4 regions of the Rhizobium sp. NZLR1 genome follow, and region 1 is predicted to be linked to each of the others. Evidence: riboswitches for the same ligand, from Rfam matches in the RefSeq annotation. Region 1 holds a riboswitch; each other region holds the start of a gene.
The links. Region 1 has a riboswitch for cobalamin ahead of nrdH (glutaredoxin-like protein NrdH). Riboswitches for the same ligand answer to the same signal wherever they lie in the genome.

Region 1 (4,969 bases):
AGCGATAGGCATCGTCGACATCGGGCGTCGAGCACAGCGTCGAAAAGATCGAGGAATAGGAGCGCGCATGCACCGCCTCCATGAACGAGACGTTGGAAAGCACCGCCTCCTCATGCGGCGTTGCCGCATCCTCCATTAGCCTGATGGAGCCGACGCCGTTCTGGATGGTGTCGAGCAGCGTCAGCCCGGTGAAGACCCGGATAGTGAGCTGCTGCTCGGCCGGCGTCAGCGTCGCCCAGGATGGAATGTCGTTGGAAAGCGGCACTTTCTCCGGCAGCCAGAAATTGCCGGTCAACCGGTTCCAGACTTCGAGATCCTTGTCGTCCTCGACCCGGTTCCAGTTGATGGCGCGCACGCGGGACGCCGGTTTGATTTGCATGTTCATGAAGTTTCCCGGTCGGTTAGAGCGTGCAGGAGACACAGCCCTGCACCTCGGTGCCGGACAGCGCCATCTGGCGAAGGCGGATGTAGTAGATCGTCTTGATGCCCTTCTTCCAGGCATGGATCTGCGCCTTGTTGATGTCGCGGGTCGTTGCCGTGTCGCGGAAGAATAAGGTCAGCGACAGGCCTTGATCGACATGCTGGGTCGCCGCCGCATAGGTGTCGACGATCTTCTCCGGCCCGATCTCATAGGCGTCCTGATAATAATCGAGATTGTCGTTGGTCATGAACGGCGCCGGATAATAGACGCGGCCGATCTTGCCTTCCTTGCGGATTTCGATCTTCGAGACGATCGGATGGATCGAAGAGGTCGAGTGGTTGATGTAGGAGATCGACCCTGTCGGCGGTACTGCCTGCAGATTCTGGTTATAGAGACCGGAAGTCATCACCGCCTTCTTGAGAGCCGCCCAGTCCTCCTGCGTCGGAATATCGATGCCGGCAGTTTCGAACAGCGTCCTAACTTTCTCCGTCGCTGGCTTCCATTCCTGGCTCGTATATTTGTCGAAATATTCGCCGGAGGCATATTTCGAATTTTCGAAGCTCTTGAAGCTCGTGCCGCGTTCGACCGCGAGGAGGTTCGAGGCGCGGATTGCGTGGTAGGTCACCGTATAGAAATAGATATTGGTGAAATCGACGCCTTCCTCTGAGCCGTAAAAGATGCGTTCGCGGGCGAGATAACCGTGCAGGTTCATCTGCCCGAGGCCGATCGCATGGCTCTCGTCATTGCCCTTTTCGATCGAGGGAACCGAGGAGATATGGCTCATGTCGGACACGGCCGTCAGCGCCCGGATCGAGGTCTCGATCGTCTTGCCGAAATTGGCGGAATCCATCGCCGCGGCGATGTTCAGCGAGCCGAGATTGCAGGAAATATCCTTGCCGAGATGCTTGTAGGAGAGGTCGTCATTGTAGTCGCTCGCCTCGCTCACCTGCAGAATCTCCGAGCAGAGATTGCTCATCGAAATGCGCCCGGCGATCGGGTTCGCCCGGTTCACCGTGTCCTCGAACATGAGGTAGGGATAACCGCTCTCGAACTGGATTTCGGCGATCACCTGAAAGAATTCGCGCGCCTTGATCTTCTTCTTGGCGATGCGGGCGTCTGCCACCATCTCCCGGTAGTTTTCCGTCACCGAAATCTCGGTGAAGGGCACGCCATAGACGCGCTCGACGTCATAGGGCGAGAACAGGTACATGTCCTCGTTATTCCTCGCGAGTTCGAAGGTGATGTCAGGCACGACGACGCCGAGCGACAGCGTCTTGATGCGGATCTTCTCGTCGGCATTTTCGCGCTTGGTGTCGAGAAAACGCATGATATCGGGGTGATGGGCGTTGAGATAGACCGCGCCCGCGCCCTGGCGCGCGCCCAGTTGATTGGCATAGGAGAAGCTGTCTTCGAGCAGCTTCATCACCGGAATGATGCCCGACGACTGGTTTTCGATCTGTTTGATCGGCGCGCCGGCCTCGCGGATGTTCGTCAAGGACAGCGCCACGCCGCCGCCGCGCTTCGACAGCTGCAGCGCCGAATTGATCGACCGGCCGATCGATTCCATATTGTCCTCGACGCGCAGCAGGAAGCAGGAGACGAGCTCGCCGCGCTGTTTCTTGCCGGCATTAAGGAAGGTCGGCGTCGCCGGCTGGAAACGGCCGGAAATGATCTCCTCGACCACGTCGCGGGCAAGTGCCTCGTGCCCACGCGCCAAGGCCAGCGCCACCATGCAGATACGATCTTCGTAGCGTTCGAGATAACGCTTTCCGTCGAAGGTCTTCAGCGTATAGCTGGTGTAATATTTGAAGGCGCCGAGGAAGGTCGGAAAGCGGAACTTCTTGGCATAGGCCTGGTCGAACAGGTCACGCACGAAATTGAAGGAATACTGGTCGAGAACCTCCTGCTCATAATAACCCTCGGTCACGAGGTAATCGAGCTTTTCCCGGAGATTGTGAAAGAACACCGTGTTCTGGTTCACATGCTGCAAAAAATACTGCTTCGCCGCCATGCGGTCCTTGTCGAGCTGGATCCTCCCCTCGTCGTCATAGAGGTTCAACATCGCGTTCAGCGCGTGGTAGTCGAGCGCTTCCGCCGCTTTCAAAGGGCGTTCGCCGGCGGGATGAGCAAAAGTGTTATGCGGTTTTGCGCCCGCATCCCGCGTCAGAGTTGTTCCCGTGTCCAAAATCGTTCCATTCCGTGTTTAACGTTGGCGACATCCGCTTCGGTGCCCAGCAGCTCGAACCTATAGAGGTACGGCACTTGGCATTTCTGTGAGATCACGTCGCCGGCGAGCCCATATGTCTCGCCGAAATTGCTGTTGCCCGCAGCGATCACGCCGCGGATGTGTCCTCGGCTCTCCGCATCGTTGAGGAAACGGATAACCTGCTTGGGAACGGCCCCCTTGCCCCCGTCGCCACTGTAGGTCGGCACAACAAGCACAAAGGGTTCACGGATACGGAATGCGTCTGCGGCACCTGTTGGAATGCGCGCCGCGCACATTCCAAGCTTGGCGACGAACCGATGGGTATTCTCGGACCGGCTGGAATAATAGACGATCAGCCCCATCGTTCGGCCTCGATCAGGAGAGCGCGCTGATCATGTCGGGACGGAAGCCGGCCCAATGCTGCTCGCCGGCGATGACGACGGGCGCCTGCATGTAGCCAAGGCTGCGGACGCGATCGAGCGCTTCGGCATCCTCGGAGATATCGACGATGTCATAAGCGACGCCCAGGCGGTCGAGGGCGCGGTAAGTGGCGGTACATTGGACGCAGGCCGGTTTGCTGTAGACGGTAATGGTCATGATATTCCTCGTGACGACGCGATTGGGACGCAGGGCATCGATCGGAAATCTCGCGATATCCGTCGAAACATTCTCTGATGGTTTGAACGATGCGGCCTGTTCAGCCGCCGGGCGTGATCCGCCCTCTGCTTAGCGCGGGTTGCGGCCTGAACTGAGATACTGACATGACTTCACCCCGAAGTGGCTCATGCGGAGGATCGAGCGGCCTTGCGAAACGCGACGCGGCTATCATCCGCAGCCATGCAACGCGACCTTCCGGACTCCCCGCCCGTGGACGTTTTGTTCGAGGCAGGTCTCCTGGCTCACGGGTCAAAGCATCCTGCCCAGCCTTCCCGGAGCATTATGCTCCAGTGGCCTGAAATCGGACAGTTGCTCGCCGCTTACAGTTGCGGGGGCAGCTCCGGCATAGCCGCGCCATAATGGCGCAACGCACCGTATTCCCGTCTTAGCCTGCGATTCTCACGAATCGAAGGAACCTCGAACACTAGATATGGTACGCGAATCCAAATTCGCGTCAATGGATGGTTTGTGCATTGCGTTACGGCAGGTTTGAAATCACTGCATTCCTGTGAAAAACAGGGATAACGAAAGCTTAAGGAAAACAGGCGGTGGACAAGGCTCGAACGAAGAGAGCCGGTCTATGGCCGCTCTCAGTTTGATGACAAACCTCCCTCTCCGCCTCATCCTCGGCCTTGTGCCGCGGATCTACTGCCTATCGACCGGAGGCAGATGCCCGGGACAAGCCCGAGCATGACGAAAGAGGGGTTGGCGTCCGTTGTCAGCGGTCTACGGTGACGAGCGCCGCAAGGACGTTATCGGATGTTTACATCCTTACTCGAAGCAATCGCAGCGCGTTGATCGTCACCAGCACCGTGGCGCCGGTATCGGCGAGGATCGCCGGCCAGAGGCCGGTGATGCCGGCAATCGTCGTCACCAGGAACACCGCTTTCAGGCCGAGCGCGATGGTAATATTCTGCAGGATATTGCGCATCGTGCGTTTGGACAATTCGATCATCCTTGCCACGTCGCCGACGCGCCCGTGCAGCACGGCGGCATCCGCGGTCTCCAGCGCCACGTCGGTGCCGCCGCCCATGGCAATGCCGATATCGGCTGCGGCCAGCGCCGGCGCGTCGTTGATGCCGTCGCCGACCTTGGCGACGACGAAGCCCTCGCGCTTCAATTCGACGACGACCCGCTGCTTGTCCTCAGGCATCATCTCGCCGCGCCAGTCGATGCCGAGCATGCCGGCAACGGCTGCCGCCGTCCGCTTGTTGTCGCCTGTCAGCATCATCGCCTTGACGCCGGCTGATTTGAGCGTGGCAAGCCCGGCCTGCGCGTCCTCGCGCGGTTCGTCGCGCATGGCGATCAGCCCGGCCGCAACATTGTTGACCAGCAGCACCGAGACGCTCTTGCCCTCGTCGTTCAGGTCAGTGATGCGTGCCTCCTGTTCAGCACCGAGTGCGCCGCGTTCGCGGGCAGCGGGCGGCGACAAAAGATCCAGCGCCTCGCCGCCGGCTTTGCCGCTGACCCCCTTTCCCGGCAGCGCCTCCAGTTCGAAGGCCGGCGGCATGGGAACGCCGTCCGCCTTGGCGCGGTTGAGGATCGCCAGCGCCAGGGGATGGCTGGAGCCCTGCTCCAGCACCGCCGCGCGCGACAAGACTTGCGCCTCGCTCAATCCGAAAGAAATGATATCAGTCACCTGAGGTTTGCCTTCCGTCAGCGTGCCCGTCTTGTCGAAGGCGACC
Region 2 (4,969 bases), 1.2 Mb from region 1:
GTGAGGTGGCGAGGATAGTTCAAAGCCCGCATCGAAGCGATCTCTTCGAATACAGCGGCTTCCTCCCAGAGTTTGAAAACCGGCGACGCGGTCTCGTTCAGACATTTGAGGCTGACCCCGTAAGACATGCGCGAGCGTTATCAGTCCATCCCGGCTGAACCATAGCTTTACATCGTTGCCGATGTCGAGCAGCCGCCGGCATTGCAGGATATCGGGCGGCTTTGTCTGTTTTTCCGCCGCGGGGATTCGACTATCATGGGATGCTTGAACGAGGCGCAGCAGGGGTGACGACGCGGCCGTTGGCAAAAGCTTGCCGAGGGAGGTAGAAATGTCGAGTTTCAGGAGCGCCGTGGTTTCTTTGCCCGGTAAGGAGCGGTTGGCGAGAACGCCCTTCGGCGCGAGGATCGTCATCCATGCCACGGCCAAGGAGACCGGCGGCGCGTTCGGGATGTGGGAAACCTTCACCCCGCCGGGTCATGGTCCGGCCCCGCACACGCATACGCGGGAGACGGAAGTCTTTCGAGTCATCCATGGGCTCTACCAATTTCAATGCGGCGACGAGGAGTTCGATGCGCCTGCGGGAAGCGTCGTCGTTCTGCCGCCGCATGTACAGCACAGCTGGCGAAACATAAGCGACGAACCCGGTCAGATGTTCGGCATGGTGACGCCGGGCGGATGTGAGCAATTGTTCATCGATATCGACGCCTTCGGTGCTGATACGCCCGCGAAAATCGCGGTGATCGAAGCGCGATTGGGGATCATCAACGACATGACGCTGGCGCTCGGATTGAAGAGCCCATGATGGCGCTGATCGACCATCGCGGCCTTGCGTAAGATTGACAACGGAGCTTATGGGGGCGGCGTCCTCCAACGCTGCTCATCCTTGAGGTGCGGAGCCCGCAGGGCGGAGCCTCGAAGGACACGCGGCGGCACTGCTCCGCATCAATATTGCCGCCGCGCCGAGCGCCCGCCTCGTCCTTCGAGGCTCCTTCGGGGCACCTCAGGATGAGGCTCTCTTGGGGGGCGCCGGGGCTGGCGGAAAAGGGCAGGATGCGGAAGCTTTGCCGACCAGGTGAATGCTATCGGCTCGATGTCTGACGCCCACTCTCGCTCTATTCCCGCGCCATCGCCCGCCAGGCGACCGGCGGGATGGCGAAGGCGCGGGAGAAGGCGCGGTTGAAGGCGGCTTCGATGGCGTAGCCGGCATCATTCAGGTTTGCGGACTTGCCGCAGGCGCGGGGAGAGCCAAACGCCTATTCTTGCGCTCGGCAATATACTTGTGAGATTGTATCGATATACATGCGATACTGCATGATGCAGGTAGCATGGGGGCTTCGATGACATCCGTGAGGGTCAATGAGCTGATATCGGTGACGGGACAGCCCGCTGCCGCGGGCTTTGCCGCTTTTGCGGCAAACGGCTTTGCCGGCGTCATCAATGCCCGGCCGGATGGCGAGGAGCCGGGGCAGCCTGGCAATGCCGCGGAAAAGGCTGCTGCTGCTGCCGCGGGGCTCGCCTACAGCTTCGTGCCGGTGAAAGGGGCCGAGATCACCGAGGCCGATATCCGCGCTTTCCAGATGGCGATGACGCAGGCGAAGGGGCCGGTCGTTGCTCATTGCAAGAGCGGCACACGGGCGCTGACGCTCTATGTGCTGGGAGAGGTGCTCGACGGGCGGATGCAGCCCGGAGAGGTCGAGGTCTTCGGCCAAAGACTCGGCTTCGATCTTGCCGGCGCACGCCGCTGGCTGGAAAAGCGGGCTGGGCAGGCGGCTGGTGTGAAGGCTTTCTTCGAGCCCCGCAGCTGCAGCGTGCAATATGTCGTTTCAGACCCGGTGACAAAACGCTGTGCCATCATCGACCCGGTGCTCGATTTCGACGAGATGTCGGGCGCGACGGGAACGGCGAATGCCGACGCCATCCTCGCTCATATTGACAGCGAGGGGCTGACGGTCGCGTGGATCCTCGACACGCATCCGCATGCCGATCATTTCTCCGCCGCGCATTACCTCAAGAGAAAGACCGGCGCGCCGACGGCGATCGGCGCCCATGTCACCGACGTCCAGGTGCTCTGGAAGGAGATCTACAACTTGCCGGCACTCGAAACCGACGGCTCGCAGTGGGACCGGCTGTTTGCCGATGGCGACACCTTCGAGATCGGTGGGCTTGAAGCCCGTGTGATGTTTTCGCCCGGCCATACGCTTGCTTCGGTGACCTATCTGATCGGCGATGCCGCCTTCGTGCACGACACCGTATTTACGCCGGATTCCGGCACGGCGCGCACGGATTTCCCCGGCGGCAGCGCCAGCGCCCTCTGGCACTCGATCCAGGTCATCCTGTCGCTGCCCGATGAGACCCGGCTCTTTTCCGGCCACGACTATCAGCCCGGCGGACGCCACGCGCGCTGGGAAAGCAAGGTGGCCGCCCAGAAAAACGGTAACCCGCATATATCAGGCATCGACGAGGCCGGCTTTGTGGCGCTGCGCCAGGCGCGCGACCGCACGCTGCCGAAGCCGAAACTGATGTTGCACGCGCTACAGGTGAATATTCGGGGAGGCAGATTGCCGGAGCCGGAGGGAAATGGGCGGCGGTATCTGAAGATACCGCTGGATGCGTTGTAGCAAGAAGTAGCGTGCGGCGTGCTTCGAGGTTTCGCCCTCTCGGGCTGCGCACATCAGCATCAGGGACGTTGGCGGATGCCGCGCTCACGACAGCGGGAACGGGAGAAAGCGGCGCCAACGCTCAAGAGAGCCTCATCCTGAGGAGGCGAGGATGCAGGTATTACACCGGCCAACAGGCCCCCTACGTTCCGTCTCTATTTTTCACCCGCACGAACCCAATCCTCCGCAATAGGCATTGACGTCTTGCGGGCAGGCGACGTAACTGGGGGCGACGGTTCCCTGAAGATGACTCCAAGGGGATTAATAGGGAACACGGTAAGGACGACCCAGCAGGGACCGAGACCGTGGCTGCCCCCGCAACTGTATGCGGATTGTCGATCATCTCAGGTGTGGCCAGCGACTGGCCATCTCTGAAGGGCTTATAGCCCTGCCACTGCGAGATATCGCGGGAAGGCGGATGAACCGACGGATATCCGCAAGCCAGGAGACCTGCCGTCAATCACGATCCAATCAACCGGGCGGGGATGCCCGGACAAGGAACAGACATGATTGACCTTCTGAACCTTCGCCGAATTTCGGCATGCATCCGTCTCGATTGGGCCTCCTGCGGTTAGCGCACGTATCACCGTGCCTTCGGCCGCGGGTGCGGCATAACCATGCTTTTTCTCTTCAATCGAGGTTTTTCATGCGCCAGATTCTCGCCACCATGACATTTGCCTTCGGGCTGATCGGCCTTGCGGCACCGAGCCTTGCCGCCACCCAATATCCTTTGACCATCACCAATTGCGGTCAGCAGGTGACGTTCCAGAAGGCGCCGTCGAAGATCGTTTCGATCGGCCAGGGCATGACTGAAATTCTCTTCTCGCTCGACCTTGCCGAGAAGATTGCTGGTACGGCCGTCTGGGTCGGTCCCGTCCTGCCGCAATATGCCGAGGCTAACAGCAAGATAAAGCGTCTCGCCGACAATGATCCGAGCTTCGAATCCGTTGTTGGGCGGGAGCCCGACCTGGTGGCGGCCGAGTTCGAATGGCATGTCGGCGCGCAGGGCTCCGTCGGCAAGCGGGAGCAGTTCCAGGATCTCGGGATCAATACCTATCTCGCGCCGGCCGATTGCGTCGCCAAGGTCAACACCGATGGCGGCGACGGTGTGCGCAAGGAGCTGTTCACGATGGAGCTGGTCTACCGTGAGATCGCCGAGCTCTCGGAGATCTTCGACGTGAAGGAGCGCGGCGATGCGCTGATTTCCAAGTTGAAGAAGCGCGAGGCGGATGCCGTCGCGTCGATATCAGGCGCATCGGGCAAGAACCTGCCCATCGTCTTCTGGTTCTCCAGCAAGCAAGTCAATGGCGATGCTTTCATCGCTGGCAAGAACAGCGCGCCTGCCTATATCCTGAAGGCGATCGGCGCCAGGAATGTCGTGACAACCGAAGAGGAATGGCCGCTGGTTGGCTGGGAAACCATTTCTCAGGCGAACCCGGCGGTTATCGTGTTGGCGACCATGGACCGGCGCCGCTACGCCGCCGACGATCCGAAGGTCAAGATCGATTTTCTCGAGAACGACCCGGTGACCAAGGAGCTTGACGCGGTCAAGAACGAGCACTTCGTGATGATGGACGCGCAATCGATGAACCCGACGATCCGTACGATCGACGGCATCGAGACCTTGGCGAACGGCATCAAGTCCTTCGGTCTCTCGCAGTGAAGGCAATGTCGGTCAGACAACACGGATGGTGGGCGCTTGGCGCGCTCACCATTTCTGCCTTTCTGCTTCTCGGGCTGATGATCAGTCTCGCTGTTTCGATCGGGGAGATCGCGATCCCGCTAGCGACCACGGCGGAGGCGGTGTCGAACCGGCTGTTCGGCACGGATTTCGAGCTCAGCCGCATCCACCAGGGCATCGTCTGGGATTATCGGCTGAGCCGGGCGCTGGTTGCGGCCAGCGCCGGCGCGTCGCTCTCGCTCTGTGGCGCCGTGCTGCAGGCGCTGCTGCGCAATCCGCTGGCCGAACCCTACGTGCTCGGCATCTCTGCCGGCGCCTCGACGGGAGCGGTCTGCGTGATGATCCTCGGCTTCGGCTACGGTGTTTTCGGCCTGTCGAGCGGCGCCTTCATCGGCGCGGTCATCGCCTTTCTGCTGATCGGCTTCCTTGCGACGGGTGCGGGGGGAACCGGCGAGCGCATCATCCTTTGCGGCGTCGCCGGCTCGCAGCTCTTCAATGCGCTGACCTCCTACATAGTGACGACATCGGCGAATGCCGAGCAGGCGCGCGGCATCCTGTTCTGGCTTCTGGGGTCGCTCAGCGGCGTGCGCTGGCCGGATGTCTATCTCTCGGTGCCGATCGCGCTTGCCGG
Region 3 (4,969 bases), 350 kb from region 1:
AATCGTCGAGTGCGATCTGGATGCCGGCGGCGTGCAGTTCGTCGAGAATCACGGCGGCGATGGCCGGATCCTGGATCAGCGCGTTCTCGGTGATCTCGACTTCCAGGCGCTGCGGCGGCAGCCGGCTTGCCGAAAGCACCTTGAGAATGCGCGAGGTCAACAGCCTGTCTTCCATCTGGACCGGCGAGACGTTGAAAGACAATGTCACATGCTCGGGCCAGGTGAGTGCATCGCTGCAGGCCTGAGCAAGGAGATCCTCGAACAGCGCAGTGATCATGCCGGTTTCCTCGGCGATATCGATGAAGACCGGAGGCGGAATGTTGACGCCATCGTCGCCGATCCAACGCGCCAACGCCTCGAAGCCGCAGAGCTGACCGGTCTTCAGGTCGATCAGCGGCTGATAGAAGGGTTTGATCGCCTTATTGGCGATTGCCGCGCGCAGCCGGGTTTCCAGTGCAGCGCGTTCCGTTACCTTGTCCTGCATTGCAGGTTCGAAAACGAAATAGTGGTTGGGTCCTCGAGATTTCGCCTCGTACATGGCGAGGTCGGCACGATGAGCGGCATCTTCCAGCGGTTCGGCTCGCTCGGCCCAACGGTCATAGCCGACGCTGGCGCCGACTTCGACGGCAAAACCATCGATATGGATCGGCCGGGTGACGGCTTGGATCAGCAGCCTGGCAAAACGCTCCTCGCGCTGCGCCGTCAGAGCAAAGGCGACAATGATGAATTCGTCGCCGCCGAAGCGATAGACGCAATCGGCGTTGCCGAGCGCGCAGATCCGTCTGGCAACCTCGATCAACAGAACGTCGCCGCCCTTGTGACCGACGAGATCGTTGACCTTCTTGAAGCCGTCGAGATCGACGGAGAAGATGGTGACGTTGCGGCTCCACTCTTCGACCTCGTACTCGTCGTCCTTGACTGGCCGTGAGAGAATCTTGCGCTCGAAGGCGTAGCGGTTCGGCAGTTTGGTCAGATGGTCGTGGGTGGCGGTCCAATCGGCCTTCGCCTGAGCGGCGGCGCGCAGTTCGGTTTCCTTGCGCAGGTCGGCGATGCGCAGCACCGAATAGATGAAGCTCATGGCGCCGGCGATACCGAGCGCCAGAACGAGCTTGTCGGCGCCGTATTCGCCGAAACCGGTCATGAAGAAGACAAGGCTGTCGTCAAGCTGCAACAGCGCGCCGAGGAGCCAGAGGGTTATCCCAAGCCCGACAATCGACACGCATTGCCTTCCGGCCTTGCTTTGGAAAAACACCGGCATATGGTCTTCTCCGACTCCACCCGCGCCGAAGTAATCATGAAAGTCTGAAATGTTCGTTGAAACCAGAAGGCGAATTATCAGAGGGGCAGCCTATGGCTGTGCCGTGGAGGGACTGAGGGCGCTTTCGCGGAACCGGGTAAAACGCTGAGCGCGATCGTCGTCGTGGTTGCAGACCGGCAGGCGGGGGAAAGAACGAAGGCGAGCGTGCCGTGGCACCGCTCGCCCTTTTCGTGCTTCAGGCGGTAACGATCAGCAGCGGTACGCTGACGATGAGACCGACCAGAACCGCAATTGTGGCGACACGCACCAAACGCAGGCGCCGCGTGCGCTCCCCACTCCAGTCATATGTCATGTCTTCCATCTCCTTGGGACAAGGAAGTAGTCCCGGTAGAACCGGGTTCAATAGAGATGACGCGATTTGCTTGTGTAAGGCTGGATAAAATGAGGGATCGCTAATGCTGGAATCGCAGAGACCAGCGCCGTCCATTGCTGGTCATGCGAACAATGCCAAGCGGCTCGACGTCGACGAGCCAGAAGGAGGAGAGCGGCGCCTGAAGTACGTACGCGATCGCCGCTCGGATGACGGCCGCGTGGCTGACGGCGATCACATGGCCGCCGAGAGCGGATTCATTGTCCATCCAACCGCCGACACGTGTTCTGAGATCAACAAGGCTCTCGCCCCCGTGCGGAGCCGCTTCAGGATCGCACATCCAGGCCATGAGGTTCTCCGGCTCTTCTGCCTCGATCGCGGCGATCGACCTGCCGGCCCAGCGCCTGTGATCGCAGTCGCGAAGCGCCTGATCTATCCGGGCGTCGAGGCCGAGGGCTTCGGCCGTCTGGCGGGCGCGCAAAGCCGGGCTGGTGACAATACGATCGGCGCGGGGCAGGGCGGTCATCCTGGCCGCTTCTTCCGCGGCCTTGTTGTCCAGCGGTTCATCGAGCGGGAACAGGGCCTTGCGGCTCGCTGCCGTCGCGCCGTGGCAGATCCAGATAAGACGCGTATTCACGGTCGTTGCGATCTCCGGATAGCGGTGGGAACAGCCCTTCGCCGCTTCATGAAGTTTCGTTGACAGGCTCTTCGGCCTGCAGATATAACCGTGCTGTTGCGGGTTTGGAAGCCGGTGTAAATCCGGCACGGTCGCGCCGCTGTGACCAGCGTGTCGAAGGTTCTTCGCGCTGGAAGTCAGACCCTGCCGCATAAGCACTCTTTCGACTGAACGCGTCATTCCCGGAGGAATACATGTCTGACACCACTTTTGCGCCCGTCGCGGCACCGGCGCCAATCCCGGTAGGAGAAATCCTGCCTTGGGCGATCTTCGGCGGCCTGTTGATGCTGATCGCCATCTATTTCGTCGGCACCGAGGAAGGCGCGATGGCGCTGTTCAACGGCATGTATGTGCACGAATTCGTGCATGACGGCCGTCATCTCCTCGGCTTTCCCTGCCACTAAGGGGGATCCTGACATGGTCGGAAATCTTCTACTTCGCGGCATGCTCGCGGGGTTGATCGCTGGCATTCTGGTTTTTGCTTTCGCGCATATCTTCGGCGAGCCGCTGGTCGATGCGGCGATCGCCTTCGAGGAGGCGAGCGCCCAGGCGGCGGGCGAAGCTGCCGAACCTGAGATCGTCAGCCGTGCCACGCAGGCCGGTCTTGGCCTCTTCACCGGCGTCATGGCCTACAGCATTGCCGTCGGCGGGCTTTTCGCGCTCGCTTTCGCTTTCGTGCACGGCCGCATCAGCAGGCTTTCGGCACGCGGCACCTCGGCGGTCATCGCCCTTGCCGCCTTCGTGGCGATCGTCGTCGTTCCCGGCATCAAGTATCCGGCCAATCCGCCGGCGGTCGGCAATCCCGATACGATCGGCGTCAGGACCGAGCTGTTCTTCCTGATGATCGTCGTCTCGATCGCTGCTTTGATTGCCGCGGTGGCGCTGTCGCGGCGCCTTTCCGAGCGTTTCGGTCTGTGGAACGGGGCGATCATCGCCGGCATCACCTATCTCGTCTTCATGGGCCTGGTGCTCTATTTGCTGCCGTCGATCAACGAAGTGCCGGAGAAGTTCTCGGCGATGGTGCTCTGGCGTTTCCGCACGACCTCGCTCGGCATGCAGGTGATCCTCTGGGCAACGCTCGGTCTTGGCTTCGGAGCGCTGGCGGAAAAGCTGCTTGCCGTGAAGGGCGGGCAGCGGGCTCGACCGGCACCGGCATTTCACTGAACGCATCGAGGGGCGCCGCCTTGCCGGCGCCCTCAAGTTTTTCGAGCGAGTATGAAAAGCAGCAAAACCATATCGATTCTGTCGACGGCGTTTGCCGCCGCCGCTTGGTTTTGTGCGGTTGGCGAAAACGCGCTTGCCCATAGCCGCAGCGTCGGCGGCAGCGATACCGGCCTCGATATCCCGGAAATCTCGCATGGCGAGATGGCGGTGATTTCAGACTACCGCGGCGAAATTATCGGGTTGGCGTCACGCGCGACTGATACAAACGAGCTGTTCCGGCGCGTTCTGAACTATGCCGAAATCCAATATTCCTATTGTCTCTGGGGGCGGATGCCGGGCAGCGTGAGCGACGAGGAGAGCCCGTTCAACGAATGTGCTCATGCTTATCTCGCGGCGGCCAAGGCGGTATTGCTTGAGATGCGTGAGATGCCGCGGGAGGCCGTTGCGGCTAATGAAATCATTTCCGCGGTCGATGCCGACATGGTGCGGCGCAGCCTGGCGCTCATCACTTGCAGGTTCAGCGGCGAGGCCTTCAACACAGCCGATGTCGTCAAGCCGCGCTGGAGCAAAGTGCCGTTTCATCCCGCCAGCATGGCGTCGCTGACGGGGCTCGCCGCTCTGTTCGCCCTTGTGACGTTTGCGCTGGGCCGCTTTCTGCGGCCGAAGGCTCAATCGTCGGAATAGCGCTGCTCGCGCCACGGATCGCCATAGATGTGGTAACCGTTCTTTTCCCAAAAGCCGGCCTGGTCGGCGGGCATCAGCTCGATGCGGCGCAGCCATTTGGCGCTTTTCCAGAAATAGAGATGCGGTACGACGAGGCGCATCGGGCCGCCGTGATCCGGCGTCAGCGGCAGGCATTCCCACGATGTCGCAAGGATCGCATCCTCGGCGGCGAAATCGGCAAGCGGCAGGTTGGTGGTATAGCCGTCATAACTCGTCAGCATGACGTAACCGGCTTCGGGCTTTGGCATGGCGCGATCGAGCAGATCGCGGGTCGAAACGCCTTTCCATTTGTTGTCGTAGCGCGACCAGGTGGTGACGCAGTGGATATCGCTGACCTTGGTGCTCTGCTCGATCGCCTGGAAGTCGGTCCAGGTTAGGGTGAGCGGCGTTTCGACGAGGCCGCGCAGCTCGAGACGCCAGCTATTCGTGGAGATGACGGGCTGCTGGCCGAGATCGAGCACCGGCCAGTTTTTGACGAGGTGCTGGCCGGGCGGCAGGCGCTCAGCTTCGGGACGGCTGATGCGGCCGGTCAGGAATTTACCTTCAGCCGCCCATCGACGCTTGGAGCTGGTGAGCTTGCTGTCGGCGGGCGTCTGGTCGTCGCTCATGATCGGGTTCCCTACGATGCCGCAATAGGACATCGGCCTTTGCCGGGTGTCAAGTTTCGACGGGCCCTTGGAAATCACTGTGGGTATTATTAGACTTGTGCCGTCGGGTATGCCTCACTGGGGAGTGGAGGCAGAAAGGGGAGGAGCAGGATCTGTCTTCGAGATATCGT
Region 4 (4,969 bases), 1.4 Mb from region 1:
TACGGATCCAGCCGACGTCGTGGGCGCTACGGATGCTTTCGCCGCGCAGGTGGAAGCGCCAGGTGGCGAAGGAATAGCCGAAGGTTGAGCGGACGACGAGTGAGGAGGTGATGACGGCGGCGAGCACTAGAGCGGTGATCGGAAAATCGCCGGTGATTTCGAGCGCCAGGAACGTCATCGTCAGCGGCCCGCCGATGACGGCGACGGCGAGCGAGCTCATGCCGACGACGGCATAGATGACGGGCGTCAGCGTCGCATCGGCGAAATAGGGGCCGCAATAGGCAAAGAGCTTGCCGAGCAGGGCGCCCATGAACAGTGAGGCGAAGAACAGGCCGCCCCTGAAGCCGGAGCCGATCGAGATCGCCGAGGCCAGGGATTTCAACAGGAAGAGGCCGATCAGCGCCGGGATCGCCACCTCGCGGGAGAGATTGAGATGCAGCGCGCCGTGGCCGGCCGAGAGCACCTGTGGCGAAATCATCGCCAGAAGTCCGACGACGATGCCGCCGAGCGCCGGGCGGAAGGGCGGGGCGATCGAGCTCTTGCGCGCCAGCTCCTCGACGAAGGAGACGCCCTGCATGATCAGGATGCCGACGCCAGCGCAGAAGCCACCGAGCAGCATAGCCGGGATATAATCGGCCGGCACGACTGCGCCGAAGCTGCCGATGTCGATGGTGAAATCGCCGTGGGTGAGCAGCCTTGCGATGAGGGTGGAAACCAGGGCCGAGACGACCACAGGGGTCAGCGAGACGATCGTATAGGTGCCGATGATCAGCTCGAAGGCGTAGAAGGCGCCGGTCAGCGGCGCGTTGAAGGCAGCGGCGATAGCGCCCGCCGCGCCGCAGCCGACGAGGGTGCGCAGATCGGAGCGGCGAAGCTGCAGCTTCAGGCCGAATTTCGAGGCGAGGCCGGCGGCAAGCTGGGTATAGCCGGCCTCGAGGCCGACGGAGGCGCCGAACCCGTTGGAAATCAGGTTCTGCACGGCAACGATGATGCTGTCGGTCAAGGACAGGCGGCCGCCATGCAGCGCATTGGCCTCGATCGGGTCAACCATCGGTTTCTTGCGCCGTTTCGCCAGTACGGACAGCAACAGGCCGAGCAGGACGCCACCGATGACGGGGGCAGTGAGAAGCAGCAGCTTGTCGTCGATCACCGACGAGCTCAGCCGCTCGCTGTCGTCGATGCCGAAGACCATCTGATGCAGTTGATTGGAGACGTAGCTCATGCCGGTGACGGCGAGACCCGAGGTGATGCCGACGACGGCACCCGCCAGCGACAGGCCGACCTCACTGCGGCGGGTCAGCGCCCGCAGCCGCCCCGGGTCGAAGAAAACACGCAGCGCTCGGAACCGGCGCCGATCCAATTTCATAAGCATGGCAAGACAACTAGGCAGGAAGAGGCCCGGTCAAGGGCGATGGCGCAGTCCGCTTGCAGTGCAATTGTGGCGAAAAGCCGGCGCCCTGGATAAATATTTGTGACGTAAGTATCTGATAAATGACGATGTTTTAGGTAGGGTAAGTCGTGTTGCTGGCGTTGCCTCGCCTGTCTAGCCACTGCCGGCCGTCGAGGGCGGTTGACTTCACCCCTGAGCTTGCCTAACCATCCCTCAACGGATGGTCACCTGACCATCCTCGGATATAACGGATGGTTCCGGATCGGTGTTACGCCTTCCGGATGAAAAGGGAATGTGACGGGGCGGACCCAAGCCGGGCGCCTTCATCACAGCCGACCCCGCGACTGTAGAGCGGTCAGGGTCTTCCATCCGGCATCGAGCCCTTCCGGCCGGCGGCTTGCAATAATGCAAGCGGGCGGGACGGGCGACATGCCGGAAAAGCCACTGGACATGCATGATGATCAACCGGGGTCGGACGCCTCTTAAGTCTACGAATCGTCCACCTTTTCATCGATGCAGCCGGGAAGGCGAGGCAGATCCGCTGGCACGATCAGGGCGACCGGTTTCCGGTCTGCCCCGATCGCGGCCGATAACCGCGAGCCAGGAGACCTGCCATCCCGTGCCGGGCGAGAAGCCCAACCCTGGGCAAGAGGCCCGCTGCCAGCACGGAGGTTGTTTTGGCTGAACGATTGAATTCGGCGCGGCCTTGTGCGGCGCGATCGAGTGGGTGGGGTGCGGCATCCCACCAAAGGGGCGTCTGCGCATGACGACCGCTCCCTCCAACACCGTCTTCATCCTCGGCGGCGCCCGTTCGGGGAAATCCCGCTTCGCCGAGTCCCTTGTCATTTCGATCGGCCTCGACCGCCATTATCTCGCGACCGGCCGCGCCTGGGATGAGGAAATGCAGGCGCGCATTGCCCAACATAGAGCCGATCGCGGCCCGTCCTGGACGACGCATGAAGAGCCGCTCGATCTCGTCGGCAAGCTTGACGCTATCGACCGCGAGGGCGGCGTCGTGCTCATCGATTGCCTGACACTCTGGGTCACCAATCTGATGATGGATGAGCGCGATATGGCGGCGGAATTTGCCGCGCTCACCGATTTTCTGCCGCAGGCGAAGGCGCAGCTCGTTTTCGTTTCCAATGAGGTCGGCCTCGGCATCGTGCCGGATAATCGCATGGCGCGGGAATTCCGCGATCATGCCGGCCGGCTGCACCAATCAATTGCGGCCAAGGCCGCCGAAGTCTATTTCATCGCGGCAGGCCTGCCGTTGAAAATGAAGGGTTAAGTTCATGAACCAGCAGAAAATTCCCGCAACCGTCATTACCGGCTTTCTCGGCGCCGGCAAGACGACGATGATCCGCAACCTGCTCACCAATGCCGGCGGCAAAAAGATCGCGCTCATCATCAACGAGTTCGGCGATCTCGGCGTCGATGGCGAGGTGCTGAAGGGCTGCGGCGCTGACAATTGCACCGAGGACGATATCATCGAGCTGACCAATGGCTGCATCTGCTGCACCGTCGCCGACGATTTCATCCCGACGATGACGAAGTTGCTCGAGCGTGAACAGCGGCCCGACCATATCGTCATCGAAACCTCGGGCCTTGCCCTGCCGCAGCCGCTGGTCGCGGCCTTCAATTGGCCTGACATTCGCACCCAGGTGACGGTCGATGGCGTCATTACCGTGGTCGACAGCGCGGCTGTCGCCGCCGGCCGTTTCGCCGACGACCACGATGCCGTCGAGGCGGCGCGCGGCGCAGATGAATCGCTCGATCACGAAAGCCCGATCGAGGAGTTGTTCGAGGATCAGCTGACTTGCGCCGATCTGATCGTACTCAACAAGACCGACCTGATCGACGCTGCCGGCCTTATCAGGGTTCGCGACGAGGTCGCCTCCCGCACGGTGCGCAAGCCGGTGATGATCGAGGCGAAAAATGGCGAGGTGTCGGCCGGAATTCTGCTCGGCCTCGGCATCGGCACGGAGGACGATGTCGCCAACCGCAAATCGCATCACGAGCTGGAGCATGAGGACGGCGCGCCGCACGACCATGACGAATTCGACAGCTTCGTCGTCGAACTCGGCCCGGTCGCCGATCCCGCCGGCTTCATTGCTGGCCTGAAGACGATTATCGCCGACCATGACGTACTGCGTCTCAAGGGTTTCGTCGATGTCGCCGGCAAGCCGATGCGCCTGCAGATCCAGGCCGTCGGCAACCGCATCGACCATTATTTCGACCGTGCCTGGGCCCCGAGCGAAACGCGCGCCACGCGCCTCGTGGTCATCGGTCTGCACGAGATGGACCAGGACGCTGTTAGGGCGGCGATCGAGGCGCTGGCGTAATCCCATGCATCTGCTTCTGGCCCAACAGGGAACGATCAGCGACTGCGAGGAGGCGATCGACCTCGGGCAGACGCCGGGCGATATCGTGTTCCTGTCGGCCGCCGACAGCGAGCTTGCCGCCATCGCAGCCGCCCATCGCGAGCATGGGGCGGCGCCTTCGCTGAGACTTGCCAGCCTGATGAGCCTCAAGCATCCGATGTCGGTCGATACCTATGTCGAACGCACGGCGCGGCATGCCAGGCTCATCATCGTGCGTGCGCTCGGCGGTGCCAGCTATTTCCACTATACGCTGGAGGCGCTGCACGCGGCAGCGTCCCGCGCCGGTGCGCTGATTGCGGTCTTGCCGGGCGATGCCCGGCCGGATGCGGGGCTCGTTCCTTTTTCCAACGTTGATCTCGACGATATGAATGCGCTCTGGGCCTATCTGATCGAAGGCGGCGACGCCAATGCGCGCGGCTTTCTCGATTATGCCTCGGCGATGTTGTCAGGTGCCGAGAAGCCGGCGCCGGCAGTGCCTTTGATGAAGGCGGGCATCTGGTGGCCGGGGCGGGGGCTGATCGGGGTGCAGGAGTGGCGGCAGGTTGCCGGTTCGCATGTCGCGCCGCCTTCGTCCGTCGAGCAGGGGGGTATCCCACATTCGACGGAGGAGGTGGCGTTTGGGCCAATCGTCGCCATCAGCTTCTACCGCGCCCTCGTCCAGAGCGGCGAGACCGCCCCGATCGAGGCACTGGTCGAAGCGCTGGCGGCGTTCGGCCTGCGGCCACTGCCGGTTTTTGCCTATAGCCTCAAGGACCCCGTCTCGACAGGTATTCTCGAAAGCGTGTTTGCGGCACTGAAACCCGATGTCGTCATCAACACGACCGGCTTTGCCGTCTCGGCACCAGGTGCTGACCGGCAGCCGACGGTGCTGGAAGCGAATGGGGCGGTGGTGCTGCAGGCGATCCTGTCGGCCTCGTCGCGGGAGGCTTGGGCCGCTTCCGCGCAAGGCTTGTCGGCACGAGATCTCGGCATGAACGTGGCGCTTCCTGAAGTCGACGGCCGGGTGCTGGCGCGGGCGATCTCTTTCAAGACGGCAGCGCGTTATGACGCGGCTGTCGAGACCAACATCGTCTGCAGCGAACCCGATACCGGCCGGGTGAGTTATACGGCTGAACTTGCCGCCAACTGGGCGCGCCTGCGGAAGAGATCGGCCGGTGATCGCCGCATCGCGCTTGTCATGGCGAATTATCCGAACCGC

Region 2: another riboswitch for cobalamin. It lies ahead of J3O30_RS14180 (ABC transporter substrate-binding protein); the one in region 1 lies ahead of nrdH (glutaredoxin-like protein NrdH).
Region 3: another riboswitch for cobalamin. It lies ahead of J3O30_RS18310 (CbtB domain-containing protein); the one in region 1 lies ahead of nrdH (glutaredoxin-like protein NrdH).
Region 4: another riboswitch for cobalamin. It lies ahead of cobU (bifunctional adenosylcobinamide kinase/adenosylcobinamide-phosphate guanylyltransferase); the one in region 1 lies ahead of nrdH (glutaredoxin-like protein NrdH).

What each region holds. Positions count from the first base shown of each region.
Region 1 covers NZ_CP071632.1:4,058,892-4,063,860, forward strand. Annotated here, with positions in the region: gene nrdF (class 1b ribonucleoside-diphosphate reductase subunit beta) at 1-385, opposite strand, end outside; gene nrdE (class 1b ribonucleoside-diphosphate reductase subunit alpha) at 402-2,606, opposite strand; gene nrdI (class Ib ribonucleoside-diphosphate reductase assembly flavoprotein NrdI) at 2,585-2,989, opposite strand; gene nrdH (glutaredoxin-like protein NrdH) at 3,003-3,224, opposite strand; cobalamin riboswitch at 3,494-3,719, opposite strand; gene J3O30_RS19980 (heavy metal translocating P-type ATPase) at 4,048-4,969, opposite strand, start outside.
Region 2 covers NZ_CP071632.1:2,836,605-2,841,573, reverse strand. Annotated here, with positions in the region: gene J3O30_RS14195 (2'-5' RNA ligase family protein) at 1-128, opposite strand, end outside; gene J3O30_RS14190 (cupin domain-containing protein) at 329-802, shown strand; gene blh (bifunctional sulfur transferase/dioxygenase Blh) at 1,338-2,618, shown strand; cobalamin riboswitch at 2,874-3,130, shown strand; gene J3O30_RS14180 (ABC transporter substrate-binding protein) at 3,304-4,320, shown strand; gene J3O30_RS14175 (iron ABC transporter permease) at 4,326-4,969, shown strand, end outside.
Region 3 covers NZ_CP071632.1:3,706,152-3,711,120, reverse strand. Annotated here, with positions in the region: gene J3O30_RS18320 (bifunctional diguanylate cyclase/phosphodiesterase) at 1-1,258, opposite strand, end outside; gene J3O30_RS18315 (histidine phosphatase family protein) at 1,711-2,265, opposite strand; adenosylcobalamin (AdoCbl) riboswitch at 2,343-2,485, shown strand; gene J3O30_RS18310 (CbtB domain-containing protein) at 2,499-2,708, shown strand; gene J3O30_RS18305 (CbtA family protein) at 2,722-3,468, shown strand; gene J3O30_RS18300 (hypothetical protein) at 3,520-4,152, shown strand; gene J3O30_RS18295 (sulfite oxidase-like oxidoreductase) at 4,137-4,799, opposite strand.
Region 4 covers NZ_CP071632.1:2,682,575-2,687,543, reverse strand. Annotated here, with positions in the region: gene J3O30_RS13395 (chloride channel protein) at 1-1,372, opposite strand, end outside; cobalamin riboswitch at 1,626-2,022, shown strand; gene cobU (bifunctional adenosylcobinamide kinase/adenosylcobinamide-phosphate guanylyltransferase) at 2,154-2,678, shown strand; gene cobW (cobalamin biosynthesis protein CobW) at 2,683-3,732, shown strand; gene cobN (cobaltochelatase subunit CobN) at 3,737-4,969, shown strand, end outside.